3 regions of the Streptomyces sp. R35 genome follow, and region 3 is predicted to be linked to each of the others. Evidence: riboswitches for the same ligand, from Rfam matches in the RefSeq annotation. Region 3 holds a riboswitch; each other region holds the start of a gene.
The links. Region 3 has a riboswitch for cyclic di-AMP ahead of AB5J50_RS30845 (NlpC/P60 family protein). Riboswitches for the same ligand answer to the same signal wherever they lie in the genome.
Positions count from the first base shown of each region.

Region 1: it holds a riboswitch for cyclic di-AMP, as region 3 does, so the genes downstream of both, AB5J50_RS24300 (M23 family metallopeptidase) here and AB5J50_RS30845 (NlpC/P60 family protein) in region 3, are expected to answer to the same signal.
Region 2: it holds a riboswitch for cyclic di-AMP, as region 3 does, so the genes downstream of both, AB5J50_RS29620 (transglycosylase SLT domain-containing protein) here and AB5J50_RS30845 (NlpC/P60 family protein) in region 3, are expected to answer to the same signal.

Region 1 covers NZ_CP163440.1:5,313,145-5,317,949, forward strand. The annotation lists gene AB5J50_RS24290 (PrsW family intramembrane metalloprotease) at 1-180, shown strand, start outside; gene AB5J50_RS24295 (aldo/keto reductase) at 338-1,282, opposite strand; gene AB5J50_RS24300 (M23 family metallopeptidase) at 1,448-2,488, opposite strand; cyclic di-AMP (ydaO/yuaA leader) riboswitch at 2,500-2,657, opposite strand; gene AB5J50_RS24305 (PP2C family protein-serine/threonine phosphatase) at 2,891-4,102, opposite strand; tRNA gene AB5J50_RS24310 (tRNA-Met) at 4,215-4,288, opposite strand; gene AB5J50_RS24315 (dihydrofolate reductase family protein) at 4,564-4,805, opposite strand, start outside.
Region 2 covers NZ_CP163440.1:6,512,373-6,517,177, reverse strand. The annotation lists gene AB5J50_RS29635 (peptide MFS transporter) at 1-233, shown strand, start outside; gene AB5J50_RS29630 (CocE/NonD family hydrolase) at 244-2,241, shown strand; gene AB5J50_RS29625 (hypothetical protein) at 2,275-2,604, shown strand; cyclic di-AMP (ydaO/yuaA leader) riboswitch at 2,875-3,034, shown strand; gene AB5J50_RS29620 (transglycosylase SLT domain-containing protein) at 3,040-3,789, shown strand; gene AB5J50_RS29615 (GNAT family N-acetyltransferase) at 3,802-4,239, opposite strand; gene AB5J50_RS29610 (HAD family hydrolase) at 4,325-4,805, opposite strand, start outside.
Region 3 covers NZ_CP163440.1:6,764,610-6,769,414, forward strand. The annotation lists gene AB5J50_RS30835 (hypothetical protein) at 1-88, shown strand, start outside; gene AB5J50_RS30840 (tellurite resistance/C4-dicarboxylate transporter family protein) at 66-1,043, opposite strand; gene AB5J50_RS30845 (NlpC/P60 family protein) at 1,141-2,307, opposite strand; cyclic di-AMP (ydaO/yuaA leader) riboswitch at 2,315-2,488, opposite strand; gene AB5J50_RS30850 (ScyD/ScyE family protein) at 2,745-3,827, shown strand; gene pcrA (DNA helicase PcrA) at 3,903-4,805, shown strand, end outside.

The sequences.
Region 1 (4,805 bases), 1.5 Mb from region 3:
TGGCGCCGCCGGGACATCGCCCGGCCGGCCCTGGCGTACGCGGCCCGGGCGACGGCTCCGGTGGTCCCGGTACCCCCGCCGTGGCCCGTACACGGCTACGCGTACACCTACGGCCAGCCCTACACCCAGCCCTACGGACCTGCGGCCCCGTATCCCGCGTACAACCCGTACCGCTCGTAGTTTCCTCGCCCCCGCCGCCCCTACCCGTCCCATCCTTCTGGGGCTCCGCCCCAGACCCCGTAGGCCGGTTCGTCGGCTGCGGGCCGGTGGGGGCCGTTCGCGCAGTTCCCCGCGCCCCTAAAAGGGGCGCGGGGAACTGCGCGAAAGCCGGGAGCTGCTACGCCGAGGCCTCCGTCAGCTTCCCGAGGTCGCCGTCCGTCAGGACCAGGTCCGCCACCCCCAGCAGCGCCGGCAACTGCTCCACCGTCCGCGCCGAAGCAATCGGTGCCGCGACCGTCGGCTGGGCGGCCAGCCACGCCAGCGCGACCGTGGCCACCGGGACCTCGTGGGCCTGGGCAACCTCGTCGAGGGCGGCCAGGACCCGGACACCGCGCTCGGAGTCGAGGTGGCGTGCCGCGCCCGCGGAGCGAGGCGAGTCGACCGTCGCGCCCGGGCGGTACTTGCCGGTGAGGAAGCCGGAGGCGAGCGCGAAGTACGGGACGGCGGCGAGGCCGGTGCGGGAGGCGAGATCCTGGAGCGGGCCCTCGTAGGTGTCGCGCGAGACGAGGTTGTAGTGCGGCTGGAGGGCGACGTACCGCGCGAGGCCCTCGCGGTCGGAGAACTCCAGGGACTCCTGGAGCCGCTCGGGCGAGATGTTGGAGGCGGCGATGTGGCGTACCTTGCCGGCCTTCACCAGTTCGTCGAGCGCACCGATGATCTCCTCGACCGGCACCTCCGGCTGGTCGAAGTGCGTGTAGTAGAGGTCGATGTGGTCGGTGTCCAGGCGGCGCAGGGACGCCTCGGCCGCGGCCTTGATGTTGGCGCCGGACAGCCCCGGGAACTCGGGGTGCTGGCTGACCTTGGTGGCGACCACGATGTCGGAGCGGTTCCCGCGTGCCTTGAGCCACTTGCCGATGATGGTCTCGGACTCGCCGCCCTTGTTGCCCTCGATCCACGACGAGTACTGGTCGGCGGTGTCGAGGAAGTTGCCGCCGGCGGCCGCGTACGCGTCGAGCACGGCGAAGGACTGTGCCTCGTCGGCGGTCCAGCCGAACACGTTGCCGCCCAGGGAGAGCGGGAAGACCTCGAGGTCGGACGAGCCAAGCTTGCGGAGAGAAGTCATGATCAGCTTCAACGCCCGCACGGGATGACTGTATTCCAGACAAACCGGACCGGCAGCCCTGACGTCGGGGGGTTGTCGTCAGGACCGCCGGGGATCAGGAAAAGAACGGCGCCGGCCTAAAAAGAAGCCGACTCCAGGAGAAGCCGGCCTCAAGAGGAACCGGTCTCAGGGATTGAGCCCCTTGCTGAGCAGCCACGCCATCGGGTCGATCGCGGTGGCGGCGCCGTCGGGGTGGACCTCAAGGTGCAGGTGCGGCCCGGTGACATTGCCCGTCGCGCCCACGCGCCCGATGACGTCGCCCGTGGCGACCTTCTGCCCCACGCTGACGCTGATCGACGACTGGTGGCAGAACCACAGCTCCGTACCGTCGTCGAGGGTGAGGATCGTGCGGTAGCCGTACGCGCCCGCCCAGCCCGCCTCGGTGACGGTGCCGCTGTGGATCGCCTTGATCAGGGTGCCGGTGGGCGCGGCGAAGTCGAGGCCCGTGTGGTAGCCGGAGGACCACATGGAGCCGGCGTCGCCGAAGCGCCCGGTCAGCGTGTACGAGGAGGTGGGCAGCGAGTAGCTCTTGGCGAGCTCGGCGAGACGCTTGGCCTCGGCGGCCTGCCTGGCTTCCTCGTCCGCCTTCTTCTTGGCGGCGGCGGCCTTGGCCTCGGCGTCGTCCTGCTGCTTGGCGGCGAGCGCGACGGCCTGCTTCGCGGCGGCGGCCTCGGCGGCCTCCTGGGCCGCGCTGTCGACCTGGTCCTGCTGCGACTCGGCCTGCTGGATGATGCGGGCGCGCAGCGCCTCACCCGCGTCGGTGCTGCCCTGCGCGGTGTCGGCGCTGGTCAGGCCGGCGGTGGTGAGCGGGGTGGAAGAGCCCTTGGGCGTGGCGGAATCGCCGTCGGATATCAGGGCCTTGGCGGATTCGGTGACCGACGACAGGTCGGGCAGCGAGATCGACACCGGCGGCTTGCCGGGCGCCGCGGTGGCCATGCCACCCGCGCCCACGGCGGCTATGACGCCGACGCCGAGAACCGTGGAGCTGCGGGCGAGTCCCCCACCGCGCTGCTTGCTGACGCGGTGCCGGCCGCGAACGGGACGGACGGAATCCTCAGTGGGGTTCCACTCCTCCCAAGGCCCCTCGTCGTTGCCGTAGGCGTAGCCGAAGGGCTGTGTGTCGTTCGGCGCGAACGAGGTTGGCTGGGCAGGCCGGTTGGACGCCACGTGGGCGCACTCCTTTCCTTCCTTCTCGCCTACCGGGTTAGCTGACGGGTTCGGAGCAGGAAGGTCTCCTACGCGCGTATACCTGTCGTGTTCCCACGACGGATTACGCTCGATTCACCCCAAGTTGGTGGTTCCCCGGTTCCCTTGCGGGATTCGGCGCGTGCGCACGGAGCCATCTCTTGTGACGGCTGGGACGACCGCGCTGCGTTATCGAACGTTAATAGACCCGGGTACCGGATTCCAAGCTGTTCGGACTGATCGTTAACGCTTTTGGCCAGGACTTTGGGGTCACCACTGGCGTAAACCGGGCGAGTTGACCACGCTTCATCGACGTCGATTCAGCTGATGGTGTGTCAGCTGTTATGCGGAGGGACACCGTCCGATCACCCCTTGTGACAACGATCAAGAACCCCCCTCGGCCAACTCCCCCGGACGCCGTACGGCGAGCAGCGCCATGTCGTCCGTCAGGGCGCCGCCCGTGTGCCGGCGGACCTCCTCGGCCAGGGCGGTCAGCAGAGCGTCGGGCCCGGGGAAGGCGCGGCCGACGAGACGCGGGGCGGGATCGTAGAACTCCCCGCGCTCGTCGCGGGACTCGGACAGGCCGTCGGTGTGGAGGAGCAGCGTGGCTCCCCGCGGGAATACGGCCGCCACCGCCCGGTCGGGCCAGGTGCCCAACTCGCCCATGCCGAGCGGCAGCGCGGGATCCTCGGTGGCGAGCGCGACGAGCGTGCCGTCCGCGTGCAGGAGCAGCGGCGGGGGATGGCCGCGGTTGACGATCCGTACGACGTCCGCGTCGTGCGGGATCTCCGCGAGTACGGCCGTCGTGAACCCCTCGAAGGCGTCCAGGCCGTCCCGCCGGGTCCCCTCGCGGGCCAGCGCCCGCTCAAGACGGCAGGCGACCGCCTCCAGCGTCGCCTCCTGCTCGGCCGCCTCCCGGAACGCCCCGATCACCACCGCTACGGCGGCCACCGCGCCCATCCCCTTCCCGCGTACGTCGCCCACCACCAGCCGTACGCCGTGCGGGGAGTCCTGCACTGCGTACAGATCGCCGCCGATGAACGCGTCCGCCTGCGCCGCCTCGTACCGCGCCGCGACCTCCAGACCGCCGATCCGCTCCTCGGGCTCCGGCAGCACCGCGCGCTGCACGGACTCGGCGATCTCGCGGACCGAGGCGAGCCGTTCGTCGCTGCGGCGGACGAGGATGTTGATGAGCACGGCCAGGACGGCGGCCGTGGCCACGGTGGCCGATTCGGTGACCGAGTCGACGTTCAGGACGATGTCGAGCTTGAGGTGGACCGCGAAGACGGCGGCGAGGGCGAGGATGCCGGTGAGGACGGTGCCGCGCAGTGAGTAGAGGGGCGCGGCCACGAGGGGGGCGGCTGTGAAGAGGGGGGCCGCGGTGAAGTCCGACGGGGTGACGTAGTCGTAGACCGCTCCGACGGCGATGAGCAGTGCGGGAAGTGTCCGGACGAAGGCCCGTGCGTTCGAGATCCTGCGGCGGGCCGGGTCCGTCGGGACGGGGGTGGCCCCCGGGGCGGGATCGGGCGCGGGTACGGGTACGGGGCTGTCGGTCCGCTGCTCGTCTGCTTGCTGCCCCACTCGTTCAGGGTTCATGGAGTGAGGGGCCGGGGCGAGCGGTGTGGACCGACCGGGGGACGTGGGACGCAGGTCCGCATGCACCAAGGGCCGGAACTCGTGAATCCGAGTTCCGGCCCTTGGCCTTCAGTAGCGGGGACAGGATTTGAACCTGCGACCTCTGGGTTATGAGCCCAGCGAGCTACCGAGCTGCTCCACCCCGCGTCGTTAAAACCAGTGTACGCCATCCGCGGGACCCCCAGCACCCACGTTCCCCAGCACCGGTTTCTCGCCCCCCGAGCCCCGCTTAAAAGATTGCGCAGTTCCCCGCGCCCCTAAAGACAAAAGACGGGGGCGGCCTGGACGCTTTTAGGGGCGCGGGGAACTGCGCGAGCAACCCCCACCGGCCCGCAGCCGACGAACTACCCCCGGGGGTCGAAGGGGCAGAGCCCCTGGGGATGGGACGGGTAGGGGCGGCGGGGGCGAGGAAACCGCCGGGCCTAGCCCAAGAGGTGACGGTTGGGGGCGGTCGCGCGTTGCTCGTACTCCGGGAGTACGACGACATCGGCACCCTCGGCTGCCAGCAGCGCGTTACCGTCGGCGCCGGCGACGAACGTGTCCGGCTCGCGCCAGGCGGTGACAACCCGCCGTACCCCCGCGTCGAGAATCAGGCGGGCACACGGCGCGGGCCGGGAGGCGCGGCGGGCGCACGGCTCCAGACTGCTGTACACCGTGGCGGAGC
Region 2 (4,805 bases), 250 kb from region 3:
GCATGTCCGCCACCACCAAGCTCGCCCCCGTCGCCTTCGCCAGCCAGACGATGTCTCTCTGGTTCCTGTCCCTCGCGCTCGCCAACGGCATCCAGGCCCAGACGGTGAAGCTGTACGACGACGTCTCCAAGCCGGCGTACTTCGGCGTCAACGGGGCGATCGCGGTGGCGGCCGGCCTCGCCGTGATGGCGCTCGCCCCTTGGCTGCGCCGCACGATGCACCCCGTCCACTGAGGTGACACTCATGCACATCCGTACGTCCTTCCCCTACGAGACGACTCACGAGGACGTCCTCATCCCCCTTCCGGACGGCACCCGTCTGTACGCCCGGATCTGGCGCCCGCTGACCGACGAGCCCGTACCCGCCCTCCTCGAATACCTCCCGTACCGCCTCACGGACTGGACCGCGCCCCGCGACTGGCAACGCCATCCCTGGTACGCGGGCCACGGCTACGCCTCCGTCCGCGTGGACGTCCGCGGTCACGGCAACTCGGAGGGCATGCCGACGGACGAGTACTCGCAGGTGGAGCTGGCCGACGGGGTGGAGGTCGTCGACTGGCTGGCCGCCCAGCCCTGGTGCAGCGGCAAGGTCGGCATGTTCGGGATCTCCTGGGGCGGCTTCAACTCCCTCCAGATCGCGGCCCTCGCGCCCGAGCCGCTCAAGGCGATCGTCACGGTCTGCTCGACGGACGACCGCTATGACAACGACGTGCACTACATGGGAGGTTCCGTCCTCGCCGTCGACATGCACGCCTGGGCGGCCACGATGCTCGCCTTCGTCTCCCGCCCACCCGACCCGGTGCACGTGGGCGAGGTGATGTGGCGGGACATGTGGGTGAAGCGCCTGGAGGCGGTCGACCCGTTCGTCCACACCTGGCTGTCCCACCAGACCCGGGACGCGTACTGGCGCCACGGCAGCGCCTGCGAGGACTACGGCGCCATCCGCGCGGCGGTCCTGGCGGTCGGCGGCTGGCACGACCCGTACCGCGACACGGTGCTGCGCCTGGTCGAGAACCTGCCGCCCGACCGCGTACGAGGCCTGATCGGCCCCTGGTCGCACCAGTACCCGGACCGGGGCCTGCCACCGGGCCCGGCGATCGGCTTCCTCCAGGAGACCCTGCGCTGGTGGGACCACTGGCTCCGGGACAAGGACACCGGCGCCATGTCCACTCCCGTGCTCCGCTCGTACGTGATGGACGCGCACCCCCCGGCGACGACGTACCCGTCCCTGCCCGGCCGCTGGGTGGGTGACCCCGCCTGGCCCTCCCCCTCGGTGACCCCGGTCTCGTACGCGCTCCAGGGGGCGCCGGTCCTGGTCCGTTCCCCCCAGCACACGGGGGTGGACGCGGGCCGCTTCTTCCCCTTCGGGAACGACGCGGATCTGCCGCCGGACCAGCGGGAGGAGGACGCCAGATCGGCGTGCTTCGAGTTCGAAGTGCCGGAGGACACCTGGGTGTTGGGCCGTCCGGTGGTCCGGCTGCGGCTGACGTCCTCGACCCCCCGGGGTCAGGTGATCGCCCGCCTCTGCGACGTGGCCCCCGACGGAGCCTCGACACTCGTCACCCGAGGTGTGCTGAACCTGTCAGCGCGCTATGGCCGTGACCAGGCGGTTTCCTGGAAACCGGGCGCTACGGAGGACGTGGTTTTCGACCTGAACAGCATCGGTTACGCGTTCCCGGCGGGCCACCGCATCCGCCTCTCCGTCTCCTCGGCGTACTGGCCCTGGATCTGGCCCCAGCCGGGCTCGGAGGCCGGCTTCACCCTGGACCCGGCGGGCAGCACGCTGGAACTCCCGCTGCGGGCAAAGGAGTCGACGCCCTCCCTCACGTTCGAGGAACCGGAGCAGTCCGAGCCCCTGGGAGTCGTCGTCCCCGCGACGCTGGACGAACCCCGTCCGGAACGCCTGGTCGTCCATGACGTGGCCGCCGGCACCTGGCGTCTGGAGGTGGACCCGCGCTACGGCGGCACGCGCGTGTACCCCGACGGCCTCGAATTCACCGAGGACGCGCTGGAGACGTACACGATCGACGCCTCCGACCCCCTGTCGGCCCGCGCCCGCTCGACCTGGTCGGTCCGCCTCCACCGCCCGGACCTGCCCTGGGACGCGCGGGTGTCCACGACGTCCGACATCACCTGTGACGCCGAGGACTTCATCACCTCCAACGAGGTGATCTGCAAGGACGGCGACGAGGTGGTCTTCCACCGGACGTGGGAGAAGAGGATTCCCAGAACGGCGGGCTAGAGGCCCAGGGGCGCCATGGGGAACGATCGCACCATGGCGCGATCGCGGACCGGGGAATTCCTGATGGACCTCGACGAGGGCATGCTCGCGTACTTCCGTGAGATGGCCCAGGAGATGGTCACGCGCTTCGGGATCTCGCGGGCGGAGGCCGTGGCGAGGATCAACAGGGCATACGAGGGGCAGAAGTTCGAGCCGTATCCCGACCTGATGTGCCACGAGCTTCCCGAATACTGGGGCTACGGCCTCTACTTCAAGCCCAACGCGGGCCGCCTCCCCGACGACGACCCCGACACGGATCTCTCCGTGTGGGAGGTCCGCCCGGCTCCGCCGAGGCACTCCCCCGCCTGGACGCTCGAACCGTAATGACCGAGTTGCCCGTCTTGCCGCTTTAATTCCGCCCAGTCGCGTGAATTGGGTCACGCCCGGCCGGATCCCGCGCCAGAGCCCCCTCGGTGACTTCCCCCTTTGCAAAAGGCAAGTTGAGGATCGAATTCCGGATCAATCGGACGTTTCACCCTCGCCATATCCGGGCTAAAGCGATCTTCACTGCGACATCAGGTCTTGTTCCCGACATGTGCTCTCGCATACGTTCACGTCGATCCGAGCGGATCGCCGAATCCTGCCGCCGCCCGGAAACCCCACCCACCCACGCACGCACGGCAGGAGCGGGGGACCCAGGTAAGCCGCCGAACCGGAACCCCGGAACGGCTAGGGGTGAAGCCGCGTCCACAGCGCGGCCGGGCATCTCCCGCCCGAACCCGACAGCTCACCTCGCAGGCACCGGAGAGGAAAAGCGCCATGCCCGTACGAGGCAAGCACCGCCGCCCCAAGACCAGCACCCTCACCCGCGGCATGATCGCCGTCGGCACGAGCGGAGCCGCGCTCGCGCTCCCCCTCGTGAGCGCGACCGGCGCGCACGCGGCCACACCGACCCAGGTGGCACAGGTGGCACAGGTCGCGAAGACCGCCGCGGTCACGACTCCGGAGGTCCAGCTCCTCACCTACAAGGTGGCCGCCGGCGACACCCTCTCCACGATCGCGCAGAAGAACCCCACGAGCGGCGGCTGGAAGAAGCTGTACGAGGCGAACAGAGCGGTCATCGGTGCGAACCCGGCCCTGATCCGCCCGGGCCTGACGCTGACGGTGGGCACGAAGACCGTGAAGTCGACCACGTCGAGCTCGACGGCGAAGGCAATCACGACCACCCCCGCCTCCGCCACGACGTACACCAACAACCTCGACGGCTGGATCAAGCAGTCCCTGGACATCATGGCCAAGTCGGGCATTCCGGGCACCTATAACGGCATCTACCGCAACGTGATGCGCGAGTCCTCGGGCAACCCCCTGGCCATCAACAACTGGGACTCCAACGCTGTCGCCGGCACCCCCTCCAAGGGCCTCCTCCAGGTCATCGACCCGACCTTCAACGCCTACCACGTCGCCGGCACGTCGACGAACCCCTACGACCCGGTCGCGAACATCACGGCGGCCTGCAACTACGCGGCGGCGGTGTACGGCTCGATCGACAACGTCAACGGGGCCTACTGACCAGCCCTCCCCCTACCCGTCCACCAGGTACCGGTAGACCGTCGACTGCCGGGCCTGGAAACCAAGACGTTCATACAGCCGGTTCGCGGCCGGCCGATCCGGCCGGGAGGTCAGATCGACGGTCCGGGCGCCCGCTTCCCGGGCCATCCGCAGAGCTTCCTGAGTCAGCAGCGCCGCGATGCCCCGGCCGCGCGCCGCAACGTCCACAACCACGTCCTCGATGCGACCGCGCAGCCCGGACGGCACGGGAAGCAGTACCAGGGTCAGCGTGCCGACGATCTCGCCCGCCGCCCGGGCGACCAGCACCGTGTTCGCATCGCAGGACACCATCCGCTCGACCGCCTCGCGGTCGAGTGGCTTGGCGGTCGAGGACAGCTGCGGCAGCAACCGGCCGAAGGCGTCGACAAGTTCTTGACTCGCTTCCCGGATGATCTCCACCTGAACGCTCATGCGCCGGAGCGTATCGGCCGCCTCCCGGACCGCAGGGTCGCGACAGCGGGACAGAAGCGGGACGGAGGTGTCGGCGCGGCCGGGCCTAACGGCCCTCGAACAGCCGCTCCAGCACCACGGCGATCCCGTCGTCCTCGTTCGACAAGGTCACCTCGTCGGCCACCGCCTTGAGTTCCGGGTGGGCGTTGGCCATGGCGACACCGTGGGCGGCCCAGTCGAACATCGGGATGTCATTGGGCATGTCGCCGAAGGCGAGGGTGGTGGCGGGGCCGAGCCCGAGGTGTTCGGCGGCGAGGGCGAGCCCCGTCGCCTTGGTCACGCCACATGGCTGAAGTTCGACGGTGCCCGGCCCCGACATGGTGACCGTCGCCAGGGAACCCACCACTCCGCGCGCCGCCGACGCCAACTCGTCGTCGGACAAGGAGGGGTGACGGAGCAACACCTTGCTGATCGGCTCCGTCCACAGGTCGTCGCGCCGCCGCACCCGCACCGCCGGCAGCGTCGGATGCGGCATCACATACCCCGGCTCGATCAGCGTCAGTCCGTCCACGCCGTCCTGGTCCACC
Region 3 (4,805 bases):
GGACGACGAGAAGGTGGACAAGGGCCTCTTCGGGCTCGTCGGGCTGCTGACCACCGCGAACATCTTCATCGCGGTGCTCTGGACCTGATGGCCACGGCGGACGACCGCACGGCTCCCGCCGCGACGGCCAGCCACGCCGCCACCGCGATCCACAGCAGCACCTGCCCCGGCCCCTTGAGCCAGGGGACGTCGAGGGCGGTCGCGACCGACAGGGTCGCCACCGCCGTCATCCCCATCGGGAAGACGGACGCCCAGCGCCGTACGTCGTGCTGGGGTCTACGCCACACCAGCTCCGCGACGGCGAGGACGCAGTACCAGGCGAGGTCGAGCACCAGCAGCGCGACGGTCACGGCGCGCAGGACGCCCTGGTCGTCGTTGTTCCACAGGTACGGGTTCACGTGGCGCGCGGCGATGAGCTTGGCCCCGGTCAGCGCCGAGATGGCGAGCGCGCCGCCCGCGACCCAGTGGTCCCCGGCGCCCCGGGCCACCTCCCTGAGGTCGAAGTGCGCGAGCGCCACCCCGTAGAGGGCGATCCCGAGCCAGAACAGCACCAGCGCCGTATGCGCGAGCCACTCCGGGCCCACGGCCGCGGCGAGCGTGGCGCCCAGCACCGCGAGCCCCTGCGTGGCCACACACACGAGGAACACGACTCCCGTCATACGGCGCTTCCAGTGCCGTATGACGTTGAGGAGCAGCACCGGCCAGAGGACGGCCGACAGCGCGAGCAGGGCCTCGGCCGGCCCCTGCCACCCCAGTGCTGACAGCCCCGTACCGAGCACGGTGGTCGCCGCGACGGCGGTGAGCCCGGCCGGTGTGCCCGCCTCCTCCACCCACCGCTCCCGCTCCCGCACCAGCCGGACGACGAAGTCCGCGGCGAGCGCGAGCCAGCCGGCGGACGTCAGGGCCAGCGCGATGCGGGACAGGGTCTCGTAGCCGGTCAGATGCAGCCCGACCGAGATGATGCCGGTGGCCATGACGGCGGCACCGGCGGCGGGCGGCCGCTGGGCCCACCAGGTGCGGAGCGGGGAGACGGCTGCTGGCATGGGGCCGATGCTAGGGATCTTCGGGCCGGTTGCCCGCGGGGCACGCGCGCGCGTGGCCGATGACAAGCCTCACGCGCGCGTGGCCCGCAAGAACGCGTTACGCAGGACGCACCACGCTGTGGATGATCGAGGTCCCGCCGTAGTAGATCGACTCCTCGCGGACGTACGCACCCGGCTTCGGCGCGTGGATCATCATGCCGTTGCCGATGTAGAGACCCACATGGCTGACGTCGTCGTAGAAGAAGACCAGGTCGCCGGGCTGGGCGTCGGAGAGGGAGACCGTCGTGCCTGCGTTCACCTGGTCGGTTGTGACGCGCGGCAGTGTGACGCCGGCGGCCTTCCAGGCGGCCTGGGTGAGTCCGGAGCAGTCGTACGAGCCGGGGCCCGTCGCGCCCCAGACGTACGGCTTGCCGATCTGGGCGCGGGCGAAGGCGATGGCCTTGGCGGCCTTGGTGGCGTACGAGGAGTCGGTGGTGGTCGAGCTCGACGAACCGGTCGAGGTGCTCGACGACGACTCCTGCTGGGCCGCCTTCTCGGCCGCCGCCTTCGCCGCGGCCGCCTGCTGCTGTGCCAGCTCGGCCGCTTTGCGGTCGGCCTCCTCCTGCTTCTTCTTCTCGATCGCCGCGAGCCGCGCCTTCTCCTGGGCGGTCAGATCCGAGAGCAGTTCGCGGGCCGCGGAGAGCTTCTTCTGAACGTCTGCCTTGGACGTCTTGAGCGCGCTCTGCGAGGTGGTCAGCGTCTGCAGGCTCTTGGAGGCCTCCGCGCGCTTCTTCGTGGTGGCGGCCTGCTCCGTGATGTAGTCGTCGACGGCCGCCTTCTGGCGGGTGGTCAGACGGCTCATCAGCTGGGTCTGGTCGAAGTAGTCCTGCGGGTCGTCGGCGAGCAGGAGGGTCGCGGTGTCGGGGGCGGAGGCCCCGGTGCGGTACTGCGCCGCCGCGAACGAACCCAGCTCCTCGCGCGAGGTGTTGAGCTTCTCGGTGCGCTTGGCGACGTCGTCGAGGAGCCTGTCGACCTTCTTGCGCTGCTTGGAGGTCTTCTCCTTCGCCGCGTTGTACTTCTCGGTGGCCGACTCGGCCTGGTGGTAAAGGTCGTTGACCTTCTTCTCGACTTCTTCGAGGCTCGGCCTGGGCTCGGCCGAGGGCGCGGCGTTCGCCGTCTGGGAGAGCAGGGCCACCGAGGTGAGCGCCGCCGTCGCCAGGGCGGCGGGGGTCCGTATGCCTGCTACGCGCGTACCCGTAGGACGCGGTGTGCGATGCGACGCCAAGAGAGGCGACTCCTTCCGTCATCCGCCTACCGAGTTAGCTGTCGGGTTCGGGCGGGTGGTTCCGGAAGGTTTGCCCTACGGTCCTTGCCCCACAAGGCAGGTGGACCGATTCACCCCAAGGTCGGTTGGGTCCCCGGCTCCGGCTGCCGCGAGGGCGCGCCGAACTCGGCGGAGGCCGCACGGCCCGGCGATGTTCGCCGGTGCGGGTCGAACGGCCTGCCCGGCACGCTAGCCAACTCGTGTGGCCCGTGTGAAGTTTGATGTGCGATATGCCCGATACATTTTCGTGACCTTTGCCCTGGGCGTCACCCCGCGCGGTCAATCCGGAGTGATCTGTGGTGACTTGTCAGGAGTGGCGTCGTCCGCCCCGTTCCGGGCGCTACCTTCCAGCCAGTCACGGTCGGATGCCGTGGGGGTGGGTAAAGGGGGGTATGGCCATGAGGAAGCGCAAGGCATTCGTCGTCGCCACGGGAGTCGCTCTCGCAGTCACGGGAGCCGTCGCGCCCGCGAGCGCCACCGGCGGGCACGCCGCGGGCAAGCCCGTCGTCCGCGTCATCGCGACGGGCCTCGACAATCCGCGCCAGCTCTCGTACGACAACGGGCAGCTGTACGTCGCCGAGGCCGGCCGGGGCGGCAAGAAGTGCCTCGGCGGCGGGCCTGAGAGCGACGAGACCTGCATCGGCACCACGGCCGCCGTAACCAAGGTCTTCTGGGACGGCGGCGCCTGGAAGCACTACCGGGTGGTGGACGGGCTGCCCTCGGGCGCCGCCAAGGACGGTGGCTTCGCGACCGGCCTGGACGGCGTCTCCGCACTGAACGGCAGCGTCTGGGGCGTCGAGACCTGGGCCCCGCCCGAGGCCGGGGTGCCCACGGGCCCGCCCTGGAACAAGCTCGGCAAGCTGCTCTGCGTCGCCCCCGGCAAGGCGACGATCGCCGCCGACATCTCCGCCGTCGAGCTCAGGTACAACCCGCACAAGACGGCCGTCGACTCCAACCCGTACGCCGTTCTCGCGCTCGCGGACGGCCGCAAGATCGTCGCCGACGCGGCCGGGAACGACCTGGTGGCCGTCTCGCCCGACGGCAAGGCCCGCCCGTTCACCGTCTTCCCGGACCACGACAAGCACGAGTCGGTCCCGACCTCGCTGGCCCTCGGCCCCGACGGCAGCCTCTATGCAGGCGAGCTGAACGGCGAGGCCACCAAGCCCACCGCCCGCGTCTGGAAGGTCGACCCGGCCACCGGAAAGATCCTCGGCTGGAAGAGCGGCTTCGGATCGATCACCGGCATCGCCTTCAACCGGAGCGGCGATCTGTACGTCAGCCAACTGTTCGCGAGCCTGGTGACCAAGGTCGCACACGGGAAACGTACGAATGTGCGGGTGCCGTTCCCGGCGGGCGTGGCCGTGGACCCGTACGACGGCAAGGTCTATGTCTCGGCCTGGTCGATCGCCGACCGTAACGGAACGGTGCTGGAGGGCAAGAAGACGCCGGGCGGACAGCTCTGGAAGATCCTGGGCTTCTGAGCCGCGTCACCACTTCCGGTCGAGTTTTCAGGGTGGCGGCGGGCTGTCAGTGGGGCGGCCTAGACTCGGAGAGCGATGAGCAGCCTCTTTGATGACAGCTTCCTGGCGGACCTCAAGCCCTCACGGGCCCACGAGGAAGAGCCCCCGCCGCCGCCCGAGGACGATCACGTACCGGAGCCCGTTCCGGACGATCTGTTCGGCGGGAAGTTCGACGTGCCGCCGGACCGGGACGCGTACTACCGCGACGGCGCGCCCCGGCCCGCCGTGGACGCGGCGGCGCTGCTGGACGGGCTGAACGAGAACCAGCGGGCGGCCGTGGTGCACTCCGGCGCCCCGCTGCTCATCGTGGCCGGCGCGGGCTCCGGCAAGACCCGTGTGCTCACGCACCGGATCGCGTATCTGCTGGCCGAGCGCAATGTCCACCCCGGCCAGATCCTCGCGATCACCTTCACCAACAAGGCCGCGGGCGAGATGAAGGAGCGCGTCGAGCACCTCGTCGGCCCGCGCGCGGGTGCGATGTGGGTGATGACCTTCCACAGCGCGTGTGTGCGGATCCTGCGCCGCGAGAGCAAGAAGCTCGGCTTCACCTCCTCCTTCTCGATCTACGACGCCGCCGACAGCAAGCGCCTGATGGCCCTGGTCTGCCGCGACCTGGACCTCGACCCCAAGCGCTTCCCGCCGAAGTCGTTCAGCGCCAAGATCTCGAACCTGAAGAACGAGCTGATCGACGAGGAGGACTTCGCGGGCCAGGCCGCCGACGGCTTCGAGAAGACCCTCGCCCAGGCCTACGCGATGTACCAGTCGCGGCTGCGCGAGGCCAACGCGCTCGACTTCGACGACCTGATCATGACGACGGTCAATCTGCTGCGCGCCTTCCCGGACGTCGCCGAGCACTACCGCCGCCGCTTCCGCCACGTCATGGTCGACGAGTACCAGGACACCAACCACGCGCAGTACGCCCTGGTCAGGGAGCTGGTG